One region of the Bradyrhizobium sp. SZCCHNR1093 genome, then DNA from elsewhere that is predicted to be linked to it. Evidence: predicted binding sites of a transcription regulator. Region 1 holds the regulator's gene; each other region holds the start of a gene.

What was found. The regulator PhoB, encoded in region 1, activates phosphate uptake and scavenging genes when phosphate is short. The targets are predictions, from matches to a motif close to TGTCATNNANCTGTCAT.
Region 2: a site for PhoB is predicted at 6,000-6,016, ahead of QX070_RS22785 (DUF47 domain-containing protein). Genes of this name have one in related genera too.
Region 3: a site for PhoB is predicted at 2,290-2,306, ahead of QX070_RS00670 (esterase-like activity of phytase family protein). Genes of this name have one in related genera too.
Region 4: a site for PhoB is predicted at 5,327-5,343, ahead of ugpB (sn-glycerol-3-phosphate ABC transporter substrate-binding protein UgpB). Genes of this name have one in related genera too.

Annotation. Positions count from the first base shown of each region.
Region 1 covers NZ_JAUHJJ010000002.1:918,942-926,668, reverse strand. Annotated here, with positions in the region: gene QX070_RS09920 (HoxN/HupN/NixA family nickel/cobalt transporter) at 1-371, opposite strand, end outside; gene QX070_RS09915 (trypsin-like serine protease) at 543-1,859, opposite strand; gene phoB (phosphate regulon transcriptional regulator PhoB) at 2,005-2,712, opposite strand; gene phoU (phosphate signaling complex protein PhoU) at 2,729-3,445, opposite strand; gene pstB (phosphate ABC transporter ATP-binding protein PstB) at 3,476-4,297, opposite strand; gene pstA (phosphate ABC transporter permease PstA) at 4,294-5,175, opposite strand; gene pstC (phosphate ABC transporter permease subunit PstC) at 5,179-6,177, opposite strand; gene pstS (phosphate ABC transporter substrate-binding protein PstS) at 6,274-7,284, opposite strand.
Region 2 covers NZ_JAUHJJ010000007.1:202,669-210,395, reverse strand. Annotated here, with positions in the region: gene QX070_RS22815 (aspartate/glutamate racemase family protein) at 1-353, shown strand, start outside; gene QX070_RS22810 (S1C family serine protease) at 436-1,302, shown strand; gene QX070_RS22805 (response regulator transcription factor) at 1,299-1,706, shown strand; gene QX070_RS22800 (GDSL-type esterase/lipase family protein) at 1,749-2,282, opposite strand; gene QX070_RS22795 (peptide chain release factor 3) at 2,531-4,150, opposite strand; gene QX070_RS22790 (anion permease) at 4,292-5,299, opposite strand; gene QX070_RS22785 (DUF47 domain-containing protein) at 5,314-5,958, opposite strand; gene QX070_RS22780 (branched-chain amino acid ABC transporter permease) at 6,102-7,070, opposite strand; gene QX070_RS22775 (branched-chain amino acid ABC transporter permease) at 7,072-7,727, opposite strand, start outside.
Region 3 covers NZ_JAUHJJ010000001.1:132,281-140,007, forward strand. Annotated here, with positions in the region: gene mgtA (magnesium-translocating P-type ATPase) at 1-114, shown strand, start outside; gene QX070_RS00660 (DMT family transporter) at 259-1,188, shown strand; gene QX070_RS00665 (DMT family transporter) at 1,302-2,255, shown strand; gene QX070_RS00670 (esterase-like activity of phytase family protein) at 2,376-3,731, shown strand; gene QX070_RS00675 (methyl-accepting chemotaxis protein) at 3,805-5,490, opposite strand; gene ftsH (ATP-dependent zinc metalloprotease FtsH) at 5,608-7,464, opposite strand; gene QX070_RS00685 (mucoidy inhibitor MuiA family protein) at 7,599-7,727, opposite strand, start outside.
Region 4 covers NZ_JAUHJJ010000021.1:24,195-31,921, reverse strand. Annotated here, with positions in the region: gene QX070_RS32645 (DUF1150 family protein) at 103-366, opposite strand; gene QX070_RS32640 (Hsp20 family protein) at 425-850, opposite strand; gene QX070_RS32635 (sn-glycerol-3-phosphate import ATP-binding protein UgpC) at 985-2,064, opposite strand; gene ugpE (sn-glycerol-3-phosphate ABC transporter permease UgpE) at 2,175-3,023, opposite strand; gene ugpA (sn-glycerol-3-phosphate ABC transporter permease UgpA) at 3,023-3,904, opposite strand; gene ugpB (sn-glycerol-3-phosphate ABC transporter substrate-binding protein UgpB) at 3,954-5,273, opposite strand; gene QX070_RS32615 (CaiB/BaiF CoA-transferase family protein) at 5,484-6,686, opposite strand; gene QX070_RS32610 (organic hydroperoxide resistance protein) at 6,838-7,263, opposite strand; gene QX070_RS32605 (MarR family transcriptional regulator) at 7,434-7,727, shown strand, end outside.

The sequences.
Region 1 (7,727 bases):
TCTTCATCCAGGAGGTCGGCGCCGGCGATGAGGCTCACGACGATGGTGGCGATGACGACGACGCTGGAATGGCCGAGCGCAAAATAGAGGCCGGCGGCGCGCGGAGGGTTACCGTCCTGCACCAGCTTCCGCACGACGTTGTCGATGGCCGCGATGTGATCCGCATCGACCGCATGGCGCAGCCCGAGCAGCCAGGCCAGCATCGCGGTGCCGACGATGGCGGGCCGGTCGGCGTAGAGCGCGAATGCCCAGGCCCAGGCGAGCGCGTTGGCCGCGACCAGCCCGCCGACGAGCGCAACGTTGCGGCCGGGCTGCGACCGCCACCACAGCAGCCGCGCGGCCCGAGGATGATCAATTGGAACAATCGTCATACTCGGACTATAGCAAGAGCTAGGCCAGTTCGGTAAAGGCCCCGCTGCAGGCGAAAGCTGCAGGAAAACCTGGGTGGCGCTTCCCGGACCGCCCTCTCGCTTGGCAACCCGCTATCCAGTCACGCACAGATCATGACCAGCGGCGGGACCTCGTCTCTCTCGCTCCTTCCCTCACCGCGCCGAGGCACTCTGCGCCGCGATCTCGCGGCGCACGACCGCCTCGAACTGGCTCGCGGGGGCGGCGAACATCAGCCGGGTCTCCTCGTGGAACGCCGAGAAGATGCCGACCACGGCCGGCTCCCCGCCGACCTCGGCCAGGATCGGCGAGCCCGAATAGCCGAAATTGGCCAGGCAATGCACTGTCAACAGCCGGGCATCCCCGGTCATGCCGGCGCTGCAATTGCGCTGGCCGGTCGGCGAATAGCGCCGCTCCTGGCCATAGCCGATCTCGGAGATGGTTCCGGCCGTGGTCGCAGCCGCGAGCTCCTCGCGGGTCAGCGCCTTGACCGCCACCGGCTTCGACGGCAGCGCATCCTTCAGCACGATCAGCGCCCAATCGGCGGGCGAGCGGTCGAGCGACCATCTGTCGTGCCGGGTCGGGACGAAATCGGGCGCCACGATCAGCTTGTCGGCGACCGACGATGCCGCCGGCGTGCCACGGTTCATGCCGGCCAGGAAGCGGACATTGCCGGGGCTGACCTGCGCCACGCCGTTGAAGACGCAATGCGCGGCGGTGAGCACGACGCGCGGCGCCACCAGGGTGCCGGTGCACCAGCCGCCGCTCGAGTATTGCGCGACGGTGACGACGCCGATCGACGACGCCGGCCAGGAGGTGGGATCGACGACCTCGCCGATGTGGCGATCGAGCCCGAGCAATTGCTCCGGACGCGGAGTGGCAATGCCCGCATCCGCCGATTCCGGTTTCGGCTGCCAGGACGCAATGGCGCTCTGGGCCTGGACGCGCTGCGGCTCGGTCAACCTGACCCGCTGCACGTCGCGGCCGGCCGATCGCACGCCACTACGGCCCGCCATCACCAGCCAGGCATAGCCCTGCACGACGTCCTGTTTCACACCGCGGCCGTCGAGCAGCATCAGGCCGAGCATGTATTGCGACTGGGCGAAGCCCTGCGCCGCGGCGCGGCTGAACCAGCGACTGGCTTCGCCGTAGTTGGAGGCAACACCCTCGCCATTGACGTAGGCGATGCCGAGATAATGTTGCGCGACGGCGAGCCCCTGATCGGCGGCCTTGCGGTACCAGGCCAGCGCCTCGCTCGGATTACGCGGCACGCCCCAGCCGAACGCCTGCATGAAGCCGACGTCGAACTGCGCCCGCGCATCGCCCTTGGCGGCCAGCGGCAGCAGCCGTCGCATCGCCGCCGCATGCTGCCCGTTGCCTGCCGCCGCGACCGCGTCCTCGAGCTCGGCGGCCGGGGCGCCCGCCAAGCTGCCGAGCAGCATGACAAGAGATATGATGATGGTCTTGATCAAGGGCGTCCGCTGGGACCGAAACATCGTGACGGGCCACGAAGCAGACACGATCAAGACGGCGGCGGCGTGGCGGAAAGCGGACCGCGATCTCCTCAATCGGGCCCGCTCGCGCCTCACACCTTCTTCATCCTCACGCCCATCGCCCTTACACCTGCTCGCTCTTGGCGAAGCGATCATCGAGCGCATAACCGGCGCCGCGCACGGTGCGGATCGGGTCCTGCTCGCGGCCGGGATTGAGCAGCTTGCGCAGGCGGCCGATATGGACGTCGACGGTGCGCTCGTCGATGTAGATGTCGCGGCCCCAAACGCTGTCGAGCAGCTGTTCGCGGCTGAACACGCGGCCGGGGTGCTCGAGGAAGAATTCGAGCAGGCGGTATTCGGTCGGGCCGAGATCGATCGGCCGCCCCGAGCGCGCCACGCGGCGTTTCTCGCGGTCGAGCTCGATGTCGCCATAGGACAGCACGGTCGCCAGCCGCTCCGGGCTCGCCCGCCGCAGCAGGCCTTTCACGCGCGCCAGGAGCTCCGGCACCGAGAACGGCTTGACGATGTAGTCGTCGGCGCCGGTGGCGAGTCCGCGCACGCGCTCGCTCTCCTCGCCGCGCGCCGTCAGCATGATGATCGGCAATTGCCGGGTCTCGGTCCGCGCGCGCAGGCGGCGGCACAGCTCGATGCCGGAGAGGCCCGGCAGCATCCAGTCGAGCACGACGAGATCCGGAACGCGCTCCTTCAGCCGCGTGTCGGCCTCGTCGCCGCGCGCCACGGTCTCGACCTCGTAGCCTTCGGCCTCGAGGTTGTAGCGCAGCAGCGTCGTCAGCGCCTCCTCGTCCTCCACCACCAGAATTCGGGCGCCCATGTCTGAACCGTCTCTCTTAGTTACCGGGAATCGTCGTCGCGAAGCTCGTCATGTCGCCCTTCGGGCGCTTGTCCATGATCTGCTGGCCTTCGATCATATAGAATACAGTCTCGGCGATGTTGGTCGCGTGATCGCCGATGCGCTCGATGTTCTTGGCGCAGAACATCAGGTGGATGCAGAACGAGATGTTGCGCGGATCCTCCATCATGTAGGTCAGGAGCTCGCGGAACAGCGAGGTGCAGATGGCGTCGACTTCCTCGTCGCCCTTCCACACCGTCATCGCCGCCGGCAGGTCATGCGCGGCATAGGCGTCCAGCACCGTCTTGACCTGCGACTGCACCAGATCGGTCATGTGCTCGAGGCCGCGGATCAGCTTCAGCGGATGGAAGTCGCTCTCCAGCGCCGCGACGCGCTTGCCGATGTTCTTGGCGAGGTCGCCGATGCGCTCCAGATCGGTCGCCACGCGCATCGCGCCGACGATCTCGCGCAGGTCGACCGCCATCGGCTGGCGACGGGCGATCGTGAGCACGGCGCGCTCCTCGATGATGCGCTGCAGCTTGTCGACCTCGGCGTCGGTGGCGACCACCTTCTGGCCGAGCGCGATGTCGCGCCGCACCAGCGCATCGACGGAATCGACGATCAGCCGCTCCGCGAGGCCGCCCATCTCCGATACCAGACGGGTCAGGTCCTGCAGATCGCTGTCGAACGCCTTGGCGGTATGTTCACTGGCCATGATGATCTCCTGAAGGCAATGTCGTCGGCGTCAGCCGAACCGGCCGGTGATGTAATCCTGGGTCCGCCGATCACTCGGCGAAGTGAAGATCTTGCTGGTGTCGTCGAACTCGATCAGCTCGCCGAGATACATGAAGGCGGTCTTGTCGGAGACGCGCGCCGCCTGCTGCATGTTATGCGTCACGATGGCGATCGTATAGTTTTCGGCCAGCTCCTGGATCAGCTCCTCGACCTTGGCGGTCGAGATCGGATCGAGCGCCGAGCACGGCTCGTCGAACAAGATCACCTCCGGCCGGACCGCCACGGTGCGCGCGATGCACAGCCGCTGCTGCTGGCCGCCGGACAGCGACAGGCCCGAGGCGTTGAGCTTGTCCTTGACCTCGTTCCACAACGCGCCGCCGCGCAGCGCCTTCTCGACCCGGTCGTCCATCTCCGACTTCGAGATCTTCTCATAGAGGCGGATGCCGAAGGCGATGTTTTCGTAGATCGTCATCGGGAACGGCGTCGGCTTCTGGAACACCATGCCGACCCGGGCGCGCAGCAGATTCAGATCGAGCTTGGGATCGAGGATGTTGGTGTTGTCGAGCATCAGCTGCCCGGTCGCCCGCTGGCCCGGATAGAGATCGTACATCCGGTTGAAGATGCGCAGCAGCGTGGACTTGCCGCAGCCGGACGGGCCGATGAACGCGGTGACGCGGTTGGTGCCCAGCGACAGGTTGATGTTCTTCAGCGCGTGATGGTCGCCGTAGTAGAAGTTGAGGTTGCGCGCGGTCACCTTGGCCGGCGCATCCGGAAGCGCCTTGCCGTGAAGAGCGTGATTGGGCTGACTGACGGAGACGGACAGTTCGGTCATTTGGTGTTCCTCTCGGCGCCAAGAATGCGTGCACCGATGTTCAGGGCGAGCACGGCCAGAGTGATGAGAAGGGCTCCGCTCCAGGCCAGTTGCTTCCAGTAGGCATAAGGGCTCTGGACGAAATTGTTGATGGTGACGGGCAGGTTCGCCATCGTCCTGGAAAGGTTGAGGCTCCAGAACTGGTTCGACAGCGCGGTGAACAGCAGAGGCGCGGTCTCGCCGGCGACGCGGGCGGTGGCAAGCAGCACGCCGGTGATGAGGCCCGAGCGCGCCGCCCGATAGGCGATGCGGCGGATCACCAGCGAGCGCGGCAGGCCGAGCGCAGACGCCGCCTCGCGCAGCGGGTTGGGCACGAGCAGCAGCATGTCCTCGGTGGTGCGCAGCACCACCGGGATCACGATGACCGCCAATGCAAGGGAACCCGCGAGTGCCGAGAAGCCGCCCATCGGCACCACGACCGCACCATAGATGAACAGGCCGATGATGATCGAGGGCGCCGACAGCAGGATGTCGTTGATGAAGCGGATCACCGAGGTCAGGCGGTCGTTGCGGCCGTATTCGGCGAGATAGGTGCCGGCGAACAGGCCGAGCGGCGCGCCGATGCCGACGCCGATGATCGTCATGATCAAGGAGCCGACGATGGCGTTGCGCAGGCCGCCTTCGCTGGAGCCGGGTGGCGGCGTGTCGGCGGCAAAAACCTGCAGGCTGAGGCCGGCGAGTCCGTTATAGAACAGCGTGAACAGGATCAGCGCCAGCCAGGTGACGCCGAACATCGCGGCGGCGACGCAGAGGCCGCGGATCACGATGTCCCTGCGGCGCCGGCGCGCATAGATCGGATTGACCGGCGCATCGAGTGTAAGCGTATCAGCGCTGGACATGGCTTATTTTCCCGCCTTGGCTTCGAGCCGCATGAGCATCAGCCGCGCGCTCGCCAGCACGAAGAAGGTGAGCACGAACAGCAGCAGGCCGAGCAGGATCAGGCTCGACTGGTGCAGCCCGTCGCTCTCCTGGAATTCGGAGGCGATGGCGGCCGAGATCGTGGTGCCCGGCGCGAAGATCGAGGATGAGATCCGGAACGAGTTGCCGATGATGAAGGTCACCGCCATCGTTTCGCCGAGCGCACGGCCCAGCGCCAGCATGACGCCGCCGATGACGCCGACGCGGGTGTAGGGAATGACGACGCTGCGCACGACCTCCCAGGTGGTGCAGCCGACCCCGTAAGCGGCTTCCTTCAGCACCGGCGGGACGGTCTTGAACACGTCGACCGAGATCGAGGTGATGAACGGCAACACCATGATCGCCAGGATCAGCGAGGCGTTGAACAGGCTGAGATAGGACGGCGGACCGGCGAAGATGTCCTGCAGCACGGGGATGCCGGCGCAGAGATTGATCATGAACGGCTGGAACGTATAGGCCAGGAACGGCCCCAGCACGAAGAAGCCCCACATGCCGTAGATGATCGACGGAATGCCGGCGAGCAGCTCGATGGCAAGTCCGATCGGACGGCGCAGCCATTGCGGGCACAGCTCGGTGAGGAAGATCGCAATGCCCAGACCGACCGGAATGGCGATCAGCATCGCAATGAAGGACGTGACCAAGGTGCCGTAGATAGGGCCGAGCGCACCGAGCACCGGCGGATCGGCCGACGGCGCCCAGCGCCGCGTCCACAGGAATTCGAAGCCATATTCTCTCATGGCCGGCCATGCGCCGACGATGAGCGACAGGATGATGCCGCCCAGGATCAACAGGACGGAGATCGCGGACAGCCGCGTGATCCAATAGAAGGTCACGTCGCCGAGCTTGAAGGCGTTGAGCGCGCGTGCCCGGTCATAGGGTCCGGCAGCGGCCGCGATATCGCTGACTTCGGTCTGAACCGCCATCTCTGCCAATTCTGCCCCCTGTTCCTTGGACACGCCGCAACCCCGGTAGCGTCCCTCCCCCGGAGGCCGGGAGAGGGGATTTTCGATACGTCCAGCTCAGCTCTTGATGTCGGCCGACCAGGTCTTCTCGATCAGCTTCACGACGCTGTCGGGCATCGGGATGTAGTCGAGCTCCTCAGCCATCTTGCCGCCCTTCTCGAACGACCACTTGAAGAACTTGATGGCTTCGCCGGACGCCGCCTTGTCGGCCGGCTCCTTGTGCATCAGGATAAAGGTCGCCGCCGTCATCGGCCAGGACTTGTCGCCGGGCTGGTTGGCGAGGATCACGTAGTAGCCGGGAGCCTTGGCCCAGTCGGCATTCGCGGCCGCGGCCTGGAAGGCCTCGACGGTCGGCTGCACGGTCTTGCCGGCCTTGTTCATCATGCCGGTGTAGGTGAGCTTGTTCTGCTTGGCATAGGCGTACTCGACATAGCCGATCGAGTTCTTGGTCTGGCCGATGTTGCCGGACACACCCTCGTTGCCCTTGGCGCCGACACCGACCGGCCACTCGACGGCGGTGTTGAAGCCGATCTTGCTCTTCCAGTCGGCGCTCACCTCGGAGAGGTAGTAGGTGAAGTTGAAGGTCGTGCCCGAGCCGTCGGAGCGGCGGACCACGGCGATCGCATCGGACGGCAGCTTGACGCTGGGGTTGAGCTTCTTGATCGCGGCGTCATCCCACTTGGTGATCTTGCCGAGATAGATGTTGGCGAGCGTCTCGCCGTCCAGCACCATCTCGCCCGGCTTCACGCCCTCGAGGTTGACGACCGGCACGATGCCGCCCATCACCATCGGCCACTGCACCAGGCCGTCCTTCTCGAGCTGCTCGGCCTTGAGCGGCGCGTCGGTGGCGCCGAAGGTCACGGTCTTGGCCTGGATCTGCTTGATGCCGCCGCCAGAACCGATCGACTGGTAGTTCAGACCGTTGCCGGTCTCCTTCTTGTAGGCGTCCGCCCACTTGGAATAGATCGGGAACGGGAACGTCGCGCCCGCACCGGTAATGTCGGCAGCGAAGGCCGACGTCGATGCGGCGACCAAGCCGGCAGCGACGATAGCTTTGACGAAATTCATAGCTGGTCTCCATGCTTGGGAAGCGAAGCGCCATCTGCGCCCGATTGCGCTTCCCCGGCCGCTTTACGGGGCCTCAGTGTGGCTTTTATAAAGGTTCGATGACAGTCGGATGACAGTCACAAGCCGTTGATAAGTATTGATCTTTCGATCCAAATCCGAATTTCTACGGGCCAACCGACATATTGCGGCGGGCTGCGGCACCTCGCGTCCGTGCGAGCGTCGCTCCCCCCCCCGGGGACAGACCATCACCGCCGTCATCGCCCGCGCGGGCGGGCGAACCAGCATACCACCGGCGGCCATGATCCGCCGAGACGCCGCGGCGTACTGGATGCCCGTCTGCGCCCTGGGGTTATGGGTCCCGGATCGGCGCGCTGTGCGCGCTTGTCCGGGACGACACCGGGGATTGGGTTGGCGACATGAGCAGCCATGGAGATGAGCGCGTG
Region 2 (7,727 bases), on a different contig from region 1:
AGGTGATCGCCGAGCACCTCGTGCGCAATTACGGCATGGAGCAGCATTGCCGCAGGGTGCGCGCGGTCGACGTCGCCGTGCTCGACCTCGACAAGCCCGAGGCCAATGTCCGCGGCACGCTGCTGGGCGAATGCCGGGCGGCGCTGCGCGAGGACGGTATCGGCGCCATCGTGCTCGGCTGCGCCGGCATGGCCGATCTCGCGCACGACCTCTCGACCGAGCTCGGCATCCCCGTGATCGACGGCGTCGCCGCCGCCGTCCGCTTCGCCGAGGCGCTGGTCGGGCTGGGGCTGAAGACCTCGAAGCACGGCGATCTCGCCTTCCCACTGCCGAAAGCGCGGACGACGCTCTGAAGCCGGTCGACTACCTGATCGGGTAGTTTCGAAACCGCTTCGGAGACGCCAAATTGGGACCAGACCCATTCTGGAGCGTCCCATGTCCGATCCGTCCGCCCTCGTCTCGCTATCGTCGGCATTGACGACCGCCGTCGCGCAAGCCGCGCCTGTGGTCCTCACCGTCTCCTCGCACCGCAGCCGCGCCACGGGCTTCGTCTGGAAGCCGGGCCTTGTCGTCACCGCCGACGAGGCGCTGGCGGACGAAGGCGAAATCGTGCTCGTCTTTGCCGATGGCACGCAAAGGCCGGCCACGGTGGCGGGCCGCGACCACACCACCGACATCGCCCTGCTCCGCTTCGATGGCGGCACTGCGGGACCGGCCCAACTCTCCGGCGAGATGCCCGCGCTCGGCTCGCTCGCGGTCATCGCCGCTGCCGAGCACGGCACGCCAACGGCCGCGCTCGCGATGGTGTCGAAATCCGCCGGTCCCTGGCGCAGCCTGCGCGGCGGCGACATCGATGCGCGCATCGAGCTCGACACCAGGCTGCGGCACAGCGCCGAAGGCGGCCTGGTGATCAACGCCGACGGTCATGCGATCGGCATGGCGGTGCGCGGCCCGCGCCGCACGCTCGTCATTCCCGCGGCCACGATCGAACGGGTCGCCGCGAAGCTCGAGACGCATGGTCGCATCGCTCGCGGCTATCTCGGCGCCGGCCTGCAGCCGGTCCGGCTCGATGACGGCATCGGCGCGATGATCATGAGCCTCGACAAGAGCGGCCCGGCCGCGGCCGCCGGCCTGCGCCAGGGTGACGTCATCACCGCTCTCAACAAGGAGCCGTTCAGGGGCATGCGCGCGATGATGCGCGAACTCGGTCCGGACAGCGTCGGCGCCGTCGTCGAGGTCGCAGCGCTGCGTGCCGGCGAGCCGGTGCAGTTCGCCCTGACCATCGGCGAGAGGCCGGCGTGAGCGAGGAGGCGCGCGCGCCGATCAGGATCGCGATCGCGGTCGACGATGCCGAACTGGCCGACCGGCTGGCGGCGCTGCTCGGCAATGTCACGGGCCTGACGCTGGTCGCGCCCGGCGAGAGCGCCGACGTCGCCGTCGCGCCGTTGCGTGGCAGTGATGAGGCTCGCAGCGGCGACGACAGGATCGACGGCGCCGCGACCGATGATTTTCAGCTCACCGCGCGCGAGCGCGACGTGCTGGCGCTGATGGCCGAGGGTTGCTCCAACAAGGAGATCGCGCGCAGCCTCGGCATCTCCGTGCACACCGCCAAATTCCACGTCGGCTCGCTGCTCGACAAGCTCGACGCCACCGGCCGCACCGATGCGGTCGCGCATGCGGCAAGGCGGGGGATCATCGAGCTGTGAGACCGCAGGCCGGCGCGGCGCGCTTCGCGACCTCGCGGCGAGCTACTTCCGCAAGCCGCTCAACACCCGCGGCAACAGGGCTGCGGCCAGCATGCGATAGCCGTCCGGCGTGAGGTGCTGGCCATCGACCTGATGCGGCAGGCCACGGAACATGCCGTTCTCGACCATCACGACCTTGATCCGGCGCTGCGCGGCCTTGGCCAACATGGCGCTGATGCCGCTGGCGCGCTGGTCGCCGACCCCTTTGCGGGCGTCGTTGCCGCCGGGCTGCAGCACCAGCACGCGGGTTGATCCATCGACCGCGCTGTCGAAGCGGGACAGCATCCCGGCGGTGGTATCACCGTTGATGCCGGCGTTGGCGACGCTGACCCGAACGCCCTTGCCGTGGAGCATGGCCTCGAGCTGGGCCGGAAAGTCCTCGCCGCGATTGACGCCCTTGCCGTAGGTGTTGCTGGCGCCGAGCGCGACGACCTCGGCCGCATCAGCCGTTGCGATCGTCGCCGACGCAAGTCCACACACAGCGAACAGTGCAATCATCTGCCGCCGCATAAGACGGCCAATCGATCCCGCCGGCATGTCCATCTCCCTCGCCTGTTGATGAGAGGAAGACTAGCGCGCCGATGACCTGACGAAAAGCGCGCGGCGTTACCGGGTATCATCCCACAGCAACGGCGAGGCTCGCGGTGAGGGAGCGCATGTCTTTTCGTCATTCCTGGCGCCCGCAGGGCGAGCCGAGATTCCATCGGGCGGCGGAACAAGAGGCGAAATGGATTGCGGACTCATCGCTGCGCGATGCCCCGGAATGACGAGAGAGTGTCGGGCGGCTACGCCTTCTTCTTCACGTCCTTGACGTTGGAGAACACGATGCCTTCGGCGCGCTCCTTGGTGTAGCCGAGATAGAACTCGTTCTTGGCCAGGAACACCGGATCGCCGTCGACGTCGTCGGCGACGCCGGAATTGTTGGACGCGATGAACGCCTCCAGCTTCTTCTTGTCGTCGCAGGAGATCCAGCGTGCCAGCGAGAACTCGGAGATCTCGAATTCGACGGGCAGCGAATACTCGGCATCGAGCCGCGCCTTGAGCACGTCGAGCTGCAGCGGGCCGACCACGCCGACCAGCGCCGGCGCGCCGTCGCGCGGACGGAACACCTGCACGACGCCCTCCTCCGACATCTGCTGCAAGGCTTCCTTCAGCTTCTTCGCCTTCATCGCGTCGGTGAGGCGGACGCGACGGACGATTTCCGGCGCGAAGCTCGGCACGCCGACGAAGGTCAGGTCCTCGCCCTCGGTCAGGGTGTCGCCGATGCGAAGCGAGCCATGGTTGGGAATGCCGACGACGTCACCCGCAAAGGCTTCGTCCGCGACCGAGCGGTCCTGGGCGAAGAAGAATTGCGGGCTCGACAGCGGCATGGTCTTGCCGGTGCGTACCAGCTTCGCCTTCATGCCGCGGTTGAGCTTGCCCGAGCACAGCCGCGCGAACGCGATGCGGTCGCGGTGGTTCGGGTCCATGTTCGCCTGGATCTTGAACACGAACGCGCTCATGCGCGGCTCGGCGGCATCGACCTTGCGCAGGTTCGACTCCTGCGCGCGCGGCGACGGCGCGTAGCGGCCGAGGCCCTCCAGGAGGTCGCCGACGCCGAAATTGCGCAAGGCGCTGCCGAAATAGACCGGGGTCAGATGGCCCTCGCGGAATGCCTCCAGGTCGAACGGCTTGCAAGCTTCCTTGACCAGCTCGAGCTCGTCGGTGATCTGGCTCATGTCGAGATTGGCGTTGAACTTGCCGAGCTCCGAAATCGCGATCTGCTGCGCGGCGCCGGTCTTGGCACCGCCGCCTTCGAGCAGGCGCACGCCGCCGTCGCGGATGTCATAGGTGCCGATGAAGTCGCGGCCGCGGCCCACGGGCCAGGTCATCGGCGTGGTGTCGAGCGCCAGCGTCTTCTCGATCTCGTCCAGCAGATCGAAGGTGTCGCGGCTCTCGCGGTCCATCTTGTTGATGAAGGTGATGATCGGGATGTCGCGCAGGCGGCAGACCTCGAACAGTTTTCGCGTGCGCGCCTCGATGCCCTTGGCGGCGTCGATCACCATCACCGCGGAGTCGACCGCGGTCAGCGTGCGGTAGGTGTCCTCGGAAAAGTCCTCGTGGCCCGGCGTGTCCAGGAGGTTGAAGACCAGCCCCTCGAACTCGAAGGTCATGACCGAGGTGACGACGGAGATGCCGCGCTCGCGCTCGATCTTCATCCAGTCCGAGCGGGTGTTGCGGCGCTCGCCCTTGGCCTTGACCTGGCCCGCGAGATTGATGGCGCCACCGAACAGCAGCAACTTTTCCGTCAGCGTCGTCTTGCCGGCGTCCGGATGCGAGATGATGGCAAAGGTGCGCCGGCGCGCCACCTCGTCGGACAAGGCGGTGCGGGCGGGCTGTTCGGTCGTGACGGCAGTATCGGACATGAGGCGGCAGGCGTCGTTTCAGGCCAGAGAGCGGGCGATTTACGGGAAAGGCGCGGGATCTCGGCCGCCGCGCGCCCTCCATATAGGCGTTTTGCACCGCAACTCCAACCGGCGAGTTGAGCCCGGCCGGGCCGATCCGGATCAGTGCCGGAGCACCGACACCAGCCAGAACGTCAGCGCCGCGACGATCGCCGAGGCCGGAATCGTGAAGACCCAGGCATAGACGATCGATCCGGCCACGTTCCAGCGCACCGCGGAGGCACGGCGGGCGGCGCCGACGCCGACGATGGCCCCGGTGATGGTGTGGGTGGTCGAGACGGGCACGCCGAGGAAGGTCGCCAGGAACAGCGTGATCGCGCCGCCGGTCTCGGCGCAGAAACCCTGCATCGGGTTCAGCTTGGTGATGCGCAGGCCCATGGTGCGGACGATGCGCCAGCCGCCCATCAGGGTGCCCAGCGCCATCGCCGCCTGGCACGACAGCACGACCCAGAACGGCACCGTGAACTCGTTGCCGAGATGGCCCTGCGAATACAGCAGCACGGCGATGATGCCCATCGTCTTCTGCGCGTCGTTGCCGCCATGGCCGAGCGAATACAGCGAGGCCGAGGCGAATTGCAGGATGCGGAAGGCGCGGTCGACCGCGAACGGCGTCGAGCGCACCGAGGCCCAGGACACGATCGCGACCAGGACCATCGCCAACACCAGCCCGACCAGCGGCGACAGCACGATCGCGAGCACGGTCTTCGACAGGCCGCTCCAGACGGCGGCCGAGATGCCGGCCTTGGCGACCCCTGCCCCGACCAGGCCGCCGATCAGCGCGTGTGAGCTCGACGAGGGAATGCCGGCCGCCCAGGTGACGAGGTTCCAGACGATGGCGCCGACCAGGGCCGCGAAGATCACCTGGGCGTCGACGATGGCGGGATCGATGATCCCTGTACCGATGGTCTGCGCGACGTGGAGGCCGAACACCGCGAACGCGACGAAATTAAAGAATGCGGCCCAGAACACCGCATATTGCGGCCGGAGCACGCGGGTCGAAACGATGGTCGCGATCGAGTTGGCGGCGTCGTGCAGGCCGTTCAGGAAATCGAAGGCGAGCGCAACGGCGATGAGGCCGACCAGGATCGGAAGGCCGAGTTGAGCGTCCACGGCGCGGCCCTACCCTAGACCTGTTCGATCATGATCGAATTGATCTCGTTGGCGACGTCGTCGAAGCGGTCGGCGACCTTCTCCAGATGGTCGTAGATCTCGGCGCCGACGATGAAGTCCATAGTATTGGCCTTGCGGTGCTTGAGGAACAGCTCCTTCAGCCCGATGTCGTGGAGGTCGTCGACCCGGCCCTCGAGCTTGGTCATCTCCTCGGTGATCGCGGTGATCATCGGCACGTTCTGGCCGATCGCCTGCAGCAACGGCAGCGCGCGGCCGATCAGATTGGCGCAATCGACCAGCAAGGTGCCCATCTCGCGCATGGTCGGCTCGAACTCTTTGACCTCGAACAGCACCACGGCCTTGGCGGTCTGCTGCATCTGGTCGATGGCATCGTCCATCGAGGTGATCAGGTTCTTGATGTCGCCGCGGTCGAACGGGGTGATGAAGGTGCGGCGGACCGCGGTCAGCACTTCGCGGGTGATGTTGTCGGCCTCGTTCTCGAACTGGCTGACGCGCTGGCAGTGGGCGAGGATGTCGTCACCGCCCTGCAACATGTCCTGCAGCGCATGGGCGCCCTGAATCACCACCTTGTTGTGGCGGGCGAACAAATCGAAAAACCGCTCCTCCCGCGGGAGGACGGCGCGAAACCAGTGCAGCATGGGACGAGATCCATCCATTCCGAAACGGGCCAGGGCCGGCCCGTCACAGAACTGTCATACTCCGGATCGCGCACCAGCAGAAGCGGTGGCCGGTTCATCCACCGCTTTCTGCCCTTTCGACGATCTCTTTTCAGATCAACGGCTTAAAGGGATCGTTTGAACAGATGGGCGATTTCGCCGACCACGCCGCGGCGGAAGGTGAGCACGCAGGCGACGAAGATCACGCCCTGGATCACCGTCACCCACTGGCCGAAGCCGGACAGATATTGCTGCATGCCGACGATCACGAACGCGCCGACGACGGGGCCGAATACGGTGCCGAGCCCTCCGACCAGGGTCATGAGCACGATCTGCCCCGACATCGCCACCTCGACGTCGGTCAGCGAGGCGTTCTGGGCGACGAACACCTTCAACGCGCCAGCCAAGCCGGCCAGCGTCCCGGACAGAATGAAGGCGAGCAGCTTGTAATGGTCGGTCTTGTAACCCAGCGAGATCGCCCGCTGCTCGTTCTCACGGATCGATTTCAGCACTTCGCCGAACGGCGAGTTGATGGTGCGGAAGATCAGCAGGAAACCGGCGAGGAAGCCGACCAGCACGACGTAATAGAGCACCGTCGGCCTGGACAGGTCGAGGATGCCGAACATCCGCCCCTGCGGAATGCCCTGGATGCCGTCCTCGCCATGGGTGAACGGCGCCTGCAGATAGATGAAGTACAGCAGCTGCGACAGCGCCAGCGTGATCATCGCGAAATAGATGCCCTGGCGGCGGATCGAGATGTAGCCGGTGATCACCGACAGGACGAACGATCCGGCGACGCCTGTGAGGATGCCGAGCTCGGGCGGCAGCCCCCACACCTTCAGCGCGTGGGCGCTGCAGTAGCCGGCCGTTCCCAGGAACATCGCGTGGCCGAACGACAGCAGGCCGCCATAGCCGATCAAGAGGTTGAAGGCGCAGGCGAGCAGCGCGAAGCACAGCGCCTGCATGACGAAGAACGGGTACAGCCCGGTCCACGGTACGATCGCCAGCAGCGCCGCCATGATGACGAACACGATCATCTCGTCGCGCATCGCGCGCGGGGTGATCGGCAGGGTCGTGTCGGTGATGGATGTCATGTCAGGCCGCCCGTCCGGTCAGACCCGTCGGCTTCACCAGCAGCACCAGGACCATCAGAACGAAGACCACGGTGTTGGAAGCCTCGGGATAGAAATATTTGGTCAGTCCCTCGATCACACCGAGCAGGAAGCCGGTGATGATCGAGCCCATGATCGAGCCCATGCCGCCGATCACGACCACCGCGAACACCACGATGATGATGTGCTCGCCCATCAGGGGCCGCACCTGGTTGATCGGCGCCGACAGCACGCCGGCGAGGGCCGCGAGCCCGACGCCGAGGCCGTAGGTCAGCGTGATCATGCGCGGCACGTTGATGCCGAACGCCCGCACCAATGTCGGATTCTCGGTGGCGGCGCGCAGGTAGGCGCCGAGCCGGGTCCGCTCGATCAGGAACCAGGTCGCCAGACAGACGACCAGGGAGAATATGACGACCCAGCCGCGATAGACCGGCAGATACATGAAGCCGAGATTCATGCCGCCACGGAGCTGATCCGGGATCGCATAAGGCAGGCCGGACGAGCCGAAGAAGTTCTGGAACACGCCCTGGATGATCAGCGCCAGTCCGAACGTCAGAAGCAGTCCGTAGAGATGGTCGAGCCCGGCGATCCATTGCAGCATGGTGCGCTCGAGGATCATGCCGAAGACGCCGACGATGA
Region 3 (7,727 bases), on a different contig from region 1:
GCCATCGCCGCCCTCGTCGTCGCCTATCTGGTCAGTGCGGAGGGCCTCAAATCGCTCGCGGTGCGATCCGGACCGCGGAGACCGCACCAGGGACACGCTCGTGCGCGATCTTGACGACGGCCATCGCTGCATGGTCGCGATGCATCTGCCCTCTTGATAGGCATCTGCAATTGGTGTCTGTCGAAAGCGCCGGGAGGAACGGCGGCCGGACATCCCGGCCGCGCGCCGCGGCGCATCGAACCAGGCCAACACCGCCGCATGTCCGCCGCCGATCCCACCGCGTCCGCCGCGCCCGCGCGCGCCTGGATCGCCAACCAGCCCTATGTGCTGCTCAGCATCACGGCGCTGTGCTGGGCCGGCAACTCGATCGTCGGGCGGCTTGCCGCCGGCCACATCCCGCCGGTGACATTGTCGTTCCTGCGCTGGTCGCTCGCCTTCCTGCTGATCCTGCCGCTCGCCTGGAAACAACTGCGCCAGGACTGGCCCGCGATCCGGTCGCGGCTCGGCATCATGATCGCGTTGTCCGTGACGGGCATCGGCGCCTTCAACACGCTGCAATACTGGTCGCTCGAATATACGCAGGCACTCAACACCCTGCTGCTGCAGTCGGCTGGTCCGCTGATCGTGGCAATTTGGTCGATGCTGCTGTTGCGCGTGCACCTGACCCTGGCGCAGGCCATCGGCATCGTGCTGTCGCTCGTGGGCGTGCTGCTCATCCTGACGCGCGGTCACCCCACCGCGCTGGCCGACATCAGCTTCAACAGAGGGGATCTGATCTTCCTCCTCGCGATGGCGGTGTTCGGCTTCTACTCGGTGCTGACGATCAAGCGGCCGCAGATCCACGGCCTGTCGATGGTCGCCTTCACCTTCGGTTGCGGCGCAGCCAGCCTCATTCCGCTGCTGATCTGGGAACTCAACGCGCGACCGGTCATGGCGCTCGACGCGCAGAACCTGTTGTCGCTGCTCTACGTCGCGATCTTTCCTTCGACGATCGCCTATCTCTGCTTCAATCGCGGCGTGCTCCTGATCGGCGCCAATCGCGCCGCGCCGTTCTTTCACGTGGTCCCGGTGTTCGGCTCGATCATGGCCTTCGTGTTCCTCGGCGAGCAGCCGCAGATCTTTCACGTGATCGGCTTCGTCCTCGTGCTGGCCGGCGTGTTCGTGGCGTCGCGAAAACAAGCGACGTGAGGCACTGCTCCCGGGCGACGGCTCCTGCATGGCACCAATCCCCGGCAGCGCATTGCGCTGCGCCGCGATTTGGCCCACCTTGCGCGCTTCCGCGTCAGAGCGACCCGCCTCCCTTGTCCGTCGACGACATCAAGCCATCATCGCCGCTCGCCTGGCTCAACAACCAGCCCTATGTGCTGCTCACGCTGGCTTCGCTGTTCTGGGCCGGCAACATCGTGCTCGCGCGCTACGTCGCCGGACACGTGCCGCCCCTGACGCTTTCGTGCATCCGCTGGATCGGGACCTTCCTGATGCTGTGGCCGTTCGCACGCGCGCACCTGGCGCGCGACCGGCGAACGCTGCTCGCGCATTGGCCGCTTCTACTGCTGCTGGCGCTGACCGGGTTCGCGATCAACAACGCGCTGTCCTATTGGGCCATGCAATACACCCAGGCGCTCAACGGGCTGCTGATTCAATCGTCGACGCCGCTGTTCGTGGCGCTGTGGTCGCTGTTGCTGTTCGGCGTTCGGCTGAGCCTGGCCCAGTTCGCAGGCATCGCGATGTCGCTGAGCGGCGTGCTGGTGATCCTGACGCGCGGCGATCTCGGCGCGCTCGCGGGCATCCAGTTCAACCGCGGTGACCTGATGTTCGCCGGCGCCTTGCTGGTGTTCGGACTCTACTCCGCCGCCATGACGCGGCGGCCGGCGGTGCACCAACTGTCGCTGATCTCGTCCTGCACGGCCCTCGGTGCCGTTCTGCTGCTGCCGCTGGCGGTCTGGGAATATTCGTCCGGGTTCGTGCTCGCGCCCGACCTGCTGTCGATCGCGACGCTCGGCTACGTCGTCGTCTTCGCCTCGACGCTGGCCTATTTGTTCTTCAATCGCGGCATCAGCCTGATCGGACCGAACCGCGCCGCGCCATTCCTGCACCTCGTGCCATTGTTCGGCTCGGTGCTGGCGATCCTGCTGCTTGGAGAGGAGCTCAAGCCGTTCCATCTCGCGGGCTACACGCTGGTCATCGCCGGCGTGATCGTCGCCTCGCGGGTCCCGATCCCGCAGACGCGGGCCGGTCACCAACCCGACCAATGAGCGTGCGGCAAGACGCCTCATGACGACCGGCCTGCATCATCCGGCTGTCATCGAAATGTCAGCGGCGCGTCAGGCCTCCTGTTCAGAACGGCGCGTGTTCAAGCTCCCAGGAGGCTTTTCATGCATCGATATCTTCTTACCACCGTGGCCGCGATGGTCCTCAGCGCCGGCTCCGCATTCGCCCAGGGCGAAGGCGAATTCCCGGCGACGCTCTCCGGCCATGCCGTGATGCCGGCCGAGTCCTTCGTCGAGGCGCCGGCCGATGCCCCGAACGATCTCAAGACCTCCGGCAAATACACCACCGGCAAGCGCATCGACGCGATCGGCAGCGTGATGGGCAAGTCCTATGAGCGTCCGACCGGGGTGTCGCTCCCGTTCAAGGGACAACCTCTCCAGGGCCACTCCGGCATCAAGAAGATGGCCGACGGCACGTTCTGGGTCCTCACCGACAACGGCATGGGCTCGCGCTACAACTCGCCCGACTCGATGCTCTATCTGAACCACCACAAGATCGACTGGACCAGCGGCAAGGTCGAGCGGCTCGAGACGATCTTCCTGCATGATCCCGACAAGAAGGTGCCCTTCCGCATCGTGCACGAGGACACTTCCAAGCGCTACCTGACCGGCGCCGATTTCGATACCGAGGGCTTCCAGATCATCGGCGACAATCTCTGGATCGGCGACGAATTCGGTCCCTACGTCATCAAGGCCGACAGGACCGGCAAGGTGCTTGCCGTGTTTGAAACGATCGCGGACGGCAAGCCGGTGCGCTCGCCCGACCACTGGGCGGTGCAGTCGCCGGCCGCGCCCGGCGCCACCTATACCAACGTCAACCTGCGGCGCTCGAAGGGATATGAAGGCTTTGCGTCGTCGGTGGACAGCAAGTTCATCTATGGCCTGCTCGAAGGTCCGCTGTGGGACACCGACAAGAAGGACTGGGAGAAGGTCGACGGCAAGGAAGCCTCGCGCATCCTCGAATTCGACGTCGCCGCGGAGAAGTTCACCGGCCGCTACTGGCAGTATGTGTTCGAGCAGAACGGCAACGCCATCGGCGATTTCAACATGATCGATCCGACCCAGGGTCTGATCATCGAGCGCGACAATGGCGAGGGCACCAGCGACAAGGCCTGCCCGCAGGGCACGCGCGGCGGCAACTGCTTTCCCGATCTCGCCAAGTTCAAGCGCGTCTACAAGATCGAGCTGTCCGACGCCAACGTCGGCAAGCCGGTCCGCAAGATCGCCTCTATCGACCTGATGAAGATCAAGGATCCGGACAAAAAGGCGCGCAAGCCGCTCAACGACGGCGTGCTCGCCTTCCCGTTCTTCACGATCGAGAATGTCGACCGCGTCGACGACACCCACATCATCGTCGGCAACGACAACAACCTGCCGTTCTCGTCCAGCCGGGATCCCAACAAGGCCGACGACAACGAGTTCGTGCTGCTGGAGGTCGGCGACTTCCTCAAAGCCAAGTGACGGCTGGCACGCCTACGACTTGACGGCCGCCGTTGATCCGAGAGCCCCGGATCAACGGCGCGCCCTGACCTGATCAGGCCGTTCGCACCTTCGCCATGAAGCCATCGACGGCCTGCTGCAGCAGGCCCGACTGGCTGTCGAGCTCGCGCGCGCTCGACAGCACTTCGGAGGCAGCCATGCCGGTCGCTTCCGCCGCCTTGGTGACGCCGCCGATATGGGCGCTGATCTCGTTGGAGCCTGCAGCGACGGACTGGATGTTGCGGGCGATCTCGCGCGTCGCGTCGCCCTGCTGCGCGATCGAGGTCGAGATCGAATTGGTGATCTCGCTCATCTGCGCGATGGTCTGGGTGATGCCGCTGATGGCGGTGACCGCATCCTGGGTCGAGGTCTGCATCGCCGCGACCTGTGCCGAAATCTCCTCGGTCGCCTTCGCCGTCTGGTTGGCGAGCGCCTTCACCTCCGAGGCGACGACGGCAAAGCCCTTGCCGGACTCGCCGGCGCGCGCGGCTTCGATGGTGGCGTTCAGCGCCAGCAGGTTGGTCTGCGCCGCGATCGAATGGATCAGCTTGACGACCTCGCCGATCTTCTCGGCGCCGGTCGACAGCACCTGAACGGTCGCATTGGTGCGCTCCGCGTCGCCCACGGCTTTGCTCGCAATCTCGCTGGAACGGGCGACCTGGCGCGAAATCTCATTGACCGAGCTCGACAGCTCTTCGGCCGCGGCCGCGACCGTGCCGACATTGTCATTGGCGCTCTGGGTGGCGGCGCTGACGGTCGAGGCGCGCGAGCTGGCATCGCTCGCGGTCGAGGTCATCGATTGCGCGGTGTGCTGCATGCTCTCGGCCGCCGACGCCACCGAGCGGACGATGCCGTTGACGCTGCGCTCGAAGTCGGCGGCGAGGTTCTGCATGGCCGCGGTCCGCTCGGCGGCCGCGCGCTGCTGGGTGGCGGCCTCGGCCTGCTCGAGCTCGCGCATCCGCAGCGCGTTGTCCTTGAAGATCTGGACGGTGGCGGCCATCCCGCCGATCTCGTCGCCGCGGCCGACACCGGGAATCTCGCCATCGAGCCGGCCATCTGCGATCTCGCGCATGCGGATGCCGAGACGATCGAGCGGCACGCTGATGCTGCGGCTGATCAGCCAGGCGATCCCGCCGGCGATGACCGCGATGCCCGCGCAGGCCATCCAGATCAGCCATTTCAGGGGCTTCATCTTCGCATCGAGATCGTCGACATAGACGCCGGTGCCCACGAACGTATTCCAGCCGGGAATCATCACCGCATAGGAGATCTTGCGGGTCGGCTGCTCCTGACCGGGACGCAGATATTCGTAGTGCAAGGTGACTTCGCCGTTCTTGGCAACGCCGTCGCGCAGCTCGACGACGAGCTTGCGGCCGTTGAGCTCGAAATCGATCACATTCGAGCCACGCTGCTTCGGATCCTGGGACAACACCACGTTGCCGTCCATCGTGTAGGCGAACAGATAACCCATGCCCTTGTCGAAGGTCATCGTTCTCGCGCGATTGACGAACTCGTCGAGCGCGGCCTCCTTCGTCAGCTTGCCGGCTTCGACCTCCTTGATGAGGCCCATGGCCATGTTACGCGCGGTCTCGACGATCGCCCGGCACTGTTCGATGCGGGCGTCGACCATCTCCTTTTGCATCAGAGTGCCGGCAAACGTACCGGCCGCAGCAAGGCCCAGCATCGCCACGCCGACGACGATGGCGAGCTTGGGGGCGATCTTCAGGTTATTCAGCAGCACGTAACGAACTCCGCCCGGTCCCCGATCGACGACCTCGATCTGTCAAGGTGAGCTGCTGGTCAACTGATCAGGCGATGGTTAGATTTCGGTTGCGAACACCCCCCGTAGAAACCCGGATCAGCTCGAGACAACGGCATCCCGGACCGGGACCGCAGCGGAGGCCGGCCGCAACGGCGCAAACTCCTCGGCGGTCAGCGTCTCCTTGGCGATCAGGAGCGTGACGCCGCGCTCGAGGTCCGGGCGATGGCTTTCGAGGATCGCGCGAGCGCGGGCGCCGCCGTCTGCGATCAGATCCCGCACGGCGAGATCGATCTCGCGGCCGGTCTCCTCCGCCGCCGACACGATCTGATCCTGTGGCTGCAGGAACGAGACCTGTGGACGCGGCGCGTATGTGCGCTGCCCGACGGTCGCATCCATCCCGTATTTGGTGACCATCTCGATCGCGATCTCGGTCGCACGCTGCAGATCGTCGGCGGCACCGGTCGAGACGTCGCCGTCGAAGATCAACTGCTCGGAAGCCCGTCCGCCCATCAGCACGGCGATGCGGTTCTTCAATTCGCTGACCGCGAGCAGGAAGCGATCTTCGGTCGGGCGCTGCATCGTGTAGCCGAGCGCGCCGACGCCGCGCGGAATGATCGAGACCTTCTGCACCGGATCGACGCCGACGAGATTGGCTGCGACCAGCGCGTGCCCCATCTCGTGATAGGCGACGCGGCGGCGCTCGGCGGGACTGAGCACGCGGCTCTTCTTCTCGATGCCGGCGACGATGCGCTCGATCGCCATCGTGAAATCGTCGAACGTCACCTCGTGGCCCTTGCGGCGCGTCGCCGCGATCGCAGCCTCGTTGATCAGGTTGGCGAGGTCGGCGCCGGTGAAGCCGGTCGTCAGGGCCGCGACCTTGTCGAGATCGACGCTGTCGGCGACCGTGATCTTGCGGACATGCACCTTGAGAATGGCAAGCCGCCCGCCCCTGTCGGGACGGTCGACCAGCACCTGCCGATCGAAGCGGCCAGCGCGCATGAGTGCGGGATCGAGGATCTCCGGCCGGTTGGTCGCGGCGAGCAGGATGACGCCGGAGCTTGGGTCGAAGCCGTCGAGCTCCGCCAGCAATTGATTGAGCGTCTGCTCCTTCTCGTCGTAGCCGCCAAACTGGCCGCCGCCGCTTCGGCTGCGCCCGAGGGCATCGAGCTCGTCGATGAAGATGATGCAGGGCGCGGCCTTGCGCGCCTGCTCGAACAGGTCGCGCACCCGCGCGGCGCCGACGCCGACGAACATCTCGACGAATTCGGATCCGGAGATGGAGAAGAACGCCACACCCGCTTCGCCCGCGACGGCGCGCGCGAGCAGCGTCTTGCCGGTGCCGGGCGGGCCGACCAGCAGGATGCCCTTGGGCACGTGTGCGCCGAGCCGGCCATAGCTCTTCGGATCCTTCAGGAACTGCACGACCTCCTGCAGCTCGAACTTGGCCTCGTCGACGCCAGCGACATCGGCGAAGGTCACCTTGGTGTCGGTCTCGACATAGACCTTGGCGCGCGACTTGCCGATCGACATCAGGCCGCCGAAGCCCTGGCGGTCCATCACCTTGCGGCCGAGGAACACCCAGATCAGATAGAACATCAGCGCCGGCACGACCCAGGACAGCAGCGCCTGAATCAGCCCGCCCGAGGGTACGCCGGTCACCGTCACGCCCTTCGCGGCAAGCTTCGCCGCCAACGGCGGATCGACACGCGTGGTGATGAACGAGGTCTTGCCGTCCGGCTGCTTGTCCTTGAACTTGCCCTGGATCGTATCCTGGCCAACCGCCACTTCGGTGATCTTGCCCTGCTCGATCAGCTGCTCGAACTGGCTATAGGGAATGGTTTCGACCGTGTTGTAGGTCGTCAGCAGCCATTGCAGCAGCAGCATGCCGACGCCGGCGAGGAAGATGTAGCCGACGGCGACGGCCTGCTTGCGGGTGTTCGGGTCGGATTCCATGGCGGCGCTCTCGGTCGAGTTCGATCACGGCCGGACAGGACGTGATCGAACGGGTTCCCACGCGCATAACAGGAGCGGGACCGGGCGGCTTGTCATGGATCAAACGGCGCCGGCCCGTGGCCTCACGCCCCGCTTCAACCCGACGGCTGCATCACGATCGACTTGTCCTTCGGCCAGCGCACCCGCCAGGCGAAGGCGATATCCTTGGCCTCGCCCGGTTTGGCGTCGATGACCCATTCGACGACGCCGCGGCGATCGCGCAC
Region 4 (7,727 bases), on a different contig from region 1:
TCCGGGGACCGCCCTCGTGTCAGTCCGTGAGCCGCGTGCTCCTCATGAGCATCGAGTCTCACGAGAAGCGGTCGCTGCAAGCGCTGCGGCTCGGCCTTTGCGTCAGTGGACGCTCACGGCCTGGAGTTCGTGGCTCCACGCATTCGCAATCGCTGCTTCGCGGCTGTCGGTAAGCATGATCGGCGTGCCGTCGGCGGCATGCAAGGCGAACAGCTTCAGTCCCGGCGCGATGTGCGGCGCCTGCGGAAACAGTCCCGGCACGTCTTCAGAGCGGATCTGCTTCACATAAGCGATGTGGCCCTCGCCCAGGGTTGCCAGTGACTCCAGGGAGACGGGGGATTCCGACGCGACATTACCTTCAGTCATGGTCTCGACTCCTTCTGAGACTCAAGCGGTCGAGTCCGCTACTCGTTCCATCAAACCATTATTCGTGTTCATTGATAGCGATTGTCTTAACGATCCGCTCAGGCTCCGGCCTGGCCAGATCGACCGACAACAACCCGTTCTTCAGGTCCGCACCGAGCACATGCATTCCCTCCGCCAGCACGAAGGTGCGCTGGAAGTGGCGCGCGGCGATGCCGCGATGAATGTATTGCCTGGTCTTGTCGTCCTGCTGCCGGCCGCGGATGACGAGCTGGTTTTCCTCAATGGTGACATCGAGTTGGTCGCGGGTAAAACCCGCCACCGCCAGCGTGATCCGCAGACGCTCGGGCTGGCCATTGGTGCGCTCGAACCGCTCGATATTGTAGGGCGGATAACCGTCGGCACCTTTGACGACGCGGTCGAGCACGCGCTCGATCTCGTCGAAGCCCAGCAGGAACGGACTGGAGAGCGAAGGAACACGAGACATGGTTTACAAAGTCCTCTCGAAGCGACTTTGATGTATCAGGGCCCTGACGGCACCCCTTGAGCAGCAATATGGGCACGATCCGGGGCGCGTTCAAGCACCCCGAATGCGCCGGAACGGCCAGCCTGTGGAAGGGTTTAAACGGACAGCCGCTGCCGGCCGTCGGCCGAGAACAGATGCAGCTTGGCCCGCGGCGCCACGGCGCGAATCCGCGCGCCGATCTCCGGCGCGGCGGTGCCCGGCAGCCGCACGATGATGTCGTTGGCGGTCGCGGTGAGCCGGTCATCGCTGCCCATATCCTGGCGCGCGCCATAGACATAGGTCTCGGCGCCGACATGCTCGATCGCCTCGACGCGGAGGTCGAGCCCGACCCCGCCCGCCGGAACGGTGTCGCCGAGCTGGAAATCCTCAGGCCGGATGCCGAGCTGGCCCGCCTCTGCGGGAACCGCGTCGGCGCCGTGCAACTGGGCGCGCACGCCATCGGTCGGCATCAGGTTCATCGGCGGTGCGCCGATGAAGGACGCGACGAAGGTGGTCGCGGGCTTCTGATAGATGTCGAGCGGATTGCCGATCTGCTCGACCTTGCCGCCGTTCATCACCACCAGGACGTCGGCGAGCGTCATGGCCTCGAGCTGGTCGTGGGTGACGTAGATCGCGGTCGTGTTGAGCCGGCGCTGCAATTTGCGGATCTCGACCCGCATCGCGATGCGCAGCTTGGCGTCGAGGTTGGACAGCGGCTCGTCGAACAGGAACACCTTGGGTTGGCGCACGATGGCGCGGCCCATCGCCACGCGCTGGCGCTGGCCCCCGGACAGCTGCCGCGGCTTCCGCTCGAGCATGGAGCCGAGCTCGAGAATGCGCGCGGCGTCCTCGACGCGCGTCCTGATCTCCTTCTCCGCCATGCCGCGATTGCGCAGGCCGTAGGCCATGTTGTTATAGACGGTCATGTGCGGATAGAGCGCATAGTTCTGGAACACCATCGCGATGTCGCGATCGGCAGGCTCGATGGCATTGACGATGCGGCCGCCGATGTCGATCTCGCCCGACGTGATCGTCTCGAGCCCCGCGACCATCCGCAGCAAGGTGGATTTGCCGCAGCCCGACGGCCCGACCAGCACGCAGAACTGACCATCGCCGACATCGACATCGACGCCTTTGATGGCTTCGAAGCCGCCGGGATAGACCTTGCGGACGTTGCGGAGTGTGACGTTGGCCATGGGTTACCTAGCGAATAGCGAATGGGGAGTGGCGAACAGGGAAGGGGACGAAGCGAGCCGTTGCGCGAACATCCCTGTTCGCCACTCGCCATTCGCTATTCGCCCCCTCGTCACTTTTCCGTCTCCACCAGCCCCTTGACGAACAGGCGCTGCATGACGACGACGACGAACACCGGCGGCAGCATCGCGAGCACGGCGGTCGCCATGACGACCGGCCACTCCGTCAGCGCGTCGGTCGTCGTGATCATCTTGCGGATGCCGATCTGGATGGTCTGCATGTCGTCGCGCGTGGTGATCAGCAGCGGCCAGAGATATTGATTCCAGCCGAGGATGAACAGGATCACGAACAGCGCCGCCATGTTGGTGCGCGACAGCGGCAGCAGGGTGTCCCAGAAGAAGCGGAGCGGCCCGGCGCCGTCGATGCGGGATGCCTCCAGGAGCTCATCCGGCACGGTCATGAAGAACTGGCGGAACAGCAGCGTGGCGGTGGCCGAGGCGATCAGGGGCAGCGCCAGCCCCGCATAGCTGTCGAGCATGTGCAGGTCGGCGACGATCTTGTAGGTCGGATAGATGCGCACCTCGACCGGCAGCATGAGGGTGATAAAGATCAGCCAGAAGATCGCCATGCGGAACGGGAAGCGGAAGTAGACGACCGCATAGGCCGAGATGATCGAGATCGCGATCTTGCCGACGGCGATCAGCAGCGCCATGACCAGCGAGTTCAGCAGCATGGTCGCCACCGGCTCGCGGGTCGAGCCGCTCGTGCCGACGAAGATGGTCTGATAGTAGGTCGACAGGAAGTGCCCGCCCGGCAGCAGCGACATCTGCCCGTTGGCGATGACCGCATTGTCCTGCGTCGAGGCGACGAACGCGAGATACACCGGGAACGCCACGATCGCGATTCCGATCCACAGGATGGCGTGCGCGACGTAGCGTCGAATGCCTTCTTGCTCGACCATCAGTAGGTCACCTTGCGCTCGACGAAGCGGAACTGGATCGCCGTCAGCACGATGACGATGACCATCAGAACGACGGATTGTGCGGCCGACGAGCCGAGATTGCCGCCGAGCAGGCCGTCCGTGTAGACCTTGTAGACCAGCGTCTCGGTGGACTTGCCCGGGCCGCCACGGGTCATCGTGTCGATGATGCCGAACGTCTCGAAGAAGGCGTAGACGATGTTGATGACCAGCAGGAAAAAGATGGTCGGCGACAGCAGCGGGAAGGTCACGGTCCAGAACCGCCGCATCGGCCGCGCGCCGTCGATCGCGGCGGCCTCGAGCACGCTGCGGGGGATGCTCTGCAGCCCGGCGAGGAAGAACAGGAAGTTGTAGGAGATCTGCTTCCAGGCGGCCGCGAGGATGATCTGCAGCGCCGCCTGGTCGCCGTCGAGCAGCGGATTCCAGTCGATGCCCATCGCGCGCAGATAGCGCGAGATCACGCCGAGCGACGGGTGCAGCATGAAGATCCAGAGCACGCCCACCACCGGCGGCGCGACGGCATAGGGCCAGATCAGCAGCGTCCGGTACAGCGTGACGCCGCGCAGCGGCTTGTCCGCCATGACCGCGAGCAGCAGCGCGACCGAGAGCGACGAGAGCGCGATGGCGAAGGAGAAGCCGAAGGTGCGGAGAATGGCTTGAAAATAGTCCGGCTGACTGAGCAGGTCGGCGTAGTTCTCGAACCAGACGAAGCTCGTGGACAGGCCGAACGCGTCCTGCAGCAGGAACGACTGGATGACGGCCTGGATCGCGGGCCAATAGAAGAAAATCAGCACGATCGCGAGCTGGGGAGCGACCAGCACGAACGGCAGCAGTTTTGATTGGAAGATGGCGTTCTTCTGCATGGTCGGTCGGCGAGCCGGCAGGCCGCGGGTGGCCTGCCGGCTCTTGGCCTCACTTCACGGCCGTCTTTTCGAACTGGCGCAGCATCTGGTTGCCGCGCTCGACCGCGGCGTCCAGCGCCTGCTTGGCGGTCTTCTTGCCGGCCAGAGCCTGCTCGATCTCCTCCGACCAGACGTCACGCAGTTGCACCATGTTGCCAAGACGCAGGCCGCGGGAATTCTCCGTCGGCTCCTTGTTGGTCAATTCGAGCAGCGGCGTCTCCAGGTAGGGCTGATCCTTGTAGAAGCCCTCGGCCTTGGCCTTCGCGTAGGCAGCCTTGGTGATCGGCAGATAGCCCGAGGCCTTGTGGATATAGACCTGACGATCGGTGTCCGAGAGGAAGGTCAGGAACTTCGCCACGCCCTTGTATTCGTCCGCGCTCTTGCCGCCCATCACCCAGAGCGAGGCGCCGCCGATGATCGAGTTCTGCGGTGCGCCCTTGGCGTCGGGATAATAGGGCATCGGCGCAGCGGTGAAGGCGAACTTGGCCTGCGCCTTGACGTTGCCGAAGAACGCCGACGAGGTCAGGTAGATCGGGCATTCGCCCGAGGTGAAGCGGCCCTCGCCGGTGTTGGTGCGGCCGGCATAGTCGTAGGTCTTGTCCTTCTGCAGCTCGACCAGGTTTTCGAGATGCTTCACCTGCAGCGGACCGTTGAATTCCAGCACGGTGTCGAAGCCGTCGAGACCGTTCGCCTTGCTGGCGAGCGGCACGTTGTGCCAGGCGGAGAGCTGCTCGAGATTGACCCAGGTGACCCACGAGCCGGAGAAGCCGCAGGTCGGATGGCCGGCCGCCTTCAGCTTCTTGGCGGTCTCGAACAGCTCGGGCCAGGTCTTCGGGATCTCGGCGTTGACCTTCTTCAGCTCGTCGAGATTGACCCACATGACCGTGGAGGACGAGTTGAAGGGGAACGACAGCATCTCGCCCTTGGAGGTCGAGTAGTAGCCGGTGATGGCCGGCAGGTAGCTCTTGGGATCGAACTTCTCGCTGGCGTCCTGCATCAGCTTGTAGACCGGCTTCACGGCGCCGGTGGCGGCCATCATCGTGGCGGTGCCGACCTCGAACACCTGCATGATATGCGGCGCATTGCCGGCGCGGAAGGCGGCAATGCCGGCATTCATCGTGTCGGCGTAGTTGCCCTTGTAGGTCGGAACGACCTTGTAGTCGGTCTGCGAGGCGTTGAAATCGTTGGCGAGCTTGACGATGACGTCGTTGTTGGCGCCGGTCATCGCGTGCCACCACTGAATCTCCGTCACCGCATGCGCGGGTGCGGCGGCGCCAAGGACCAGCGTGGCTGCCGCCGCGGCGGCGGTCCAGAATTGTCGAAGTGACATTAAAAAATACCTCCCATGGAACGTCATCGGCGTCGCGGCCGTAGCAGCGCGAGATGACAGTTTTGTGAATGTATAACCGGTTGGATCGTCAGCGGAAAGCGCGTTCGTCGCGGCTTCGCGGCGGAATGCCGCGACTTGCGCGAGACGGCGCGGCGCCGGGGCGATGCCCCAGGCGACGCTAGCGTGGGGAGACGACAGGCTGATGGCGCTTCAGCGCTTGCGCTCGGCGCACACCGTGCCCTGGGACAGCAGGGCCTGGATCTCGTGCTCCGAATAGCCGAACTCGCTGAGCACCTCCTGCGCATGCTGGCTGAACTTCGGCGGCGTGGAGCGCAGGGTCGGCTTGGTGCGTTCGAGCCGGATCGGCGACGCGACGCCCTTGTACCAGTCCTTTTCGATGACATCGCCGCGGTAGATCGTGTGCGGATTGGTCAGCGCCTGGTCGATCTTCTGCACGGGTCCCGCCGGCAGGCCGGCCGCGAGCAGCCGGTCGCACAGCGGCTCCGCCTCGAATTGGCTGAAGACGGCGGCGAGCTCGGCGCGCAGCGCCTCGCGATTGGCGACGCGATCCTTGTTGCGGGCGAAGCGCGGATCGGTGCCGAGCTCCGGCCGGCCGATTTCCTTGGCGAGCTTGCGGAAGGTGCCGTCATTGCCGACGCCGATGAAGATATCGTCCGTCTTGGTTGGGAAGATCGCGTAGGGAACGAGGTTCGGATGCTCGTTGCCGGTCAGCGACGGCGGCTTGCCGTGCATGAAGTAGTTTGCGGTATGCGGATGCATGATCGCGAGGCCGGTCTCATACAGCGTGACCTCGAGGAACTGGCCGAGCCCAGAGCGCTGCCGTTCCGACAGCGCCATCAGGATGCCGATCGCGGCATAGAGTCCGGTGGTGATGTCGACCAGCGGCACGCCGATCCGCATCGGTCCGCTCTGCGAGGAGCCGGTCGCGGCGATCATGCCGGTCATCGCCTGGATGATCGCGTCATAGCCGGGATTGCCGCCGCGCGGACCGTCGGCGCCGAAGCCGCAGATGCGGCAGTGCACCAGCTTCGGGAATGTCTCGCGCAGCGTGTCGCTGCCGATGCCCCACTTCTCCAAGGTGCCGGGCTTGAAGTTCTCGATCAGCACGTCGGCGGTCTCGAGCATCCGCATCAGCACGACGCGGCCACCCTCGGAAGCGAGATCGAGGCCGATCGAACGCTTGTTGCGGTTGATCCCGACGAAATAGGCAGCGTCTTCGTCGTGGAAGGGAGGGCCCCAGTCGCGGACCTCGTCGCCGGCCGGCGGTTCGACCTTGATCACGTCGGCGCCGTGATCGGCCAGGATCTGTGTGCAGTAGGGCCCGCCGAGCACGCGCGTCAGATCGATCACGCGCAGTCCGGCCATGGCGCCGGGAGCAAATTGGGGTGTCATCGGATGTCGCGAGGTTGGTTTCAGCTCGCGGCCATTAAGCATTGCTACGGCGCTGGTGCAAACGCGGCTCGCCGAATGGCGCCGTCGCGAAAACGCGAGGCCTGCCCTGCGGCGGACGCGGGAAAACGCTGCCGCAGGGCGGAATTCAGCCTCAGACGACGGTCAGCTTGACATCGACATTTCCGCGCGTGGCGTTGGAATAGGGGCACACCTCGTGCGCCTTGGCGACCAGAGCCTCGGCGTCGGCCTTGGCGAGGCCGGGCAGCGACACCGCGAGCTCGACGGTGATGCCGAAGCCGCCTTCTGAACGCGGGCCGATGCCGACGGTCGAGGTCACCGACGTGTCGGCGGGAACCTTCGGGCCGCCCTGCGAGCCGACAAACTTCATCGCGCCGATGAAGCAGGCCGCATAGCCGGCCGCGAACAACTGCTCCGGATTGTTGCCGGCGCCACCGCCGCCGCCGAGCTCCTTCGGGGTGGAGAGCTTGACCTTGAGCGAGCCGTCGAGGGTCGCGGCTTCGCCGTCGCGGCCGCCGGTCGCCTTGGCGCTGGTCTTGTAGAGCACGTTCACGGACATGGGGTGTCTCCCGGTTGGATGGACGAATTCAGTGGCGTCATATTGCACACAATTGAATTGTGAACAATATAATTGTTCGGTAGAAAATTCGTGATCGGGGCGCCGGGCCCGTTGTCGACCCGAGGCGTGCGGGCTCAAGATGCCGATAGGATCGACCTGTGGTGACCTCGATGCGAAAGAAGTCCGCGGCAGACCTGCCGCTCCAGCTCGGCAACCAGCTCTGCTTCGCAGTCTATTCGACCGCCCATGCCTTCAACCGGGTCTACAAGCCTTTGCTCGACCGTCTCGGCCTCACCTATCCGCAATATCTGGTGATGCTGGTGCTGTGGGAGCGCGACGGCCTGTCGGTGAAGGAGATCGGCGAGCGGCTATTCCTGGATTCCGGCACGCTGACGCCGCTGCTGAAGCGGATGGAGGCGCTGCATTTCATCAGGCGGACACGATCGGCCGAGGACGAGCGTCAG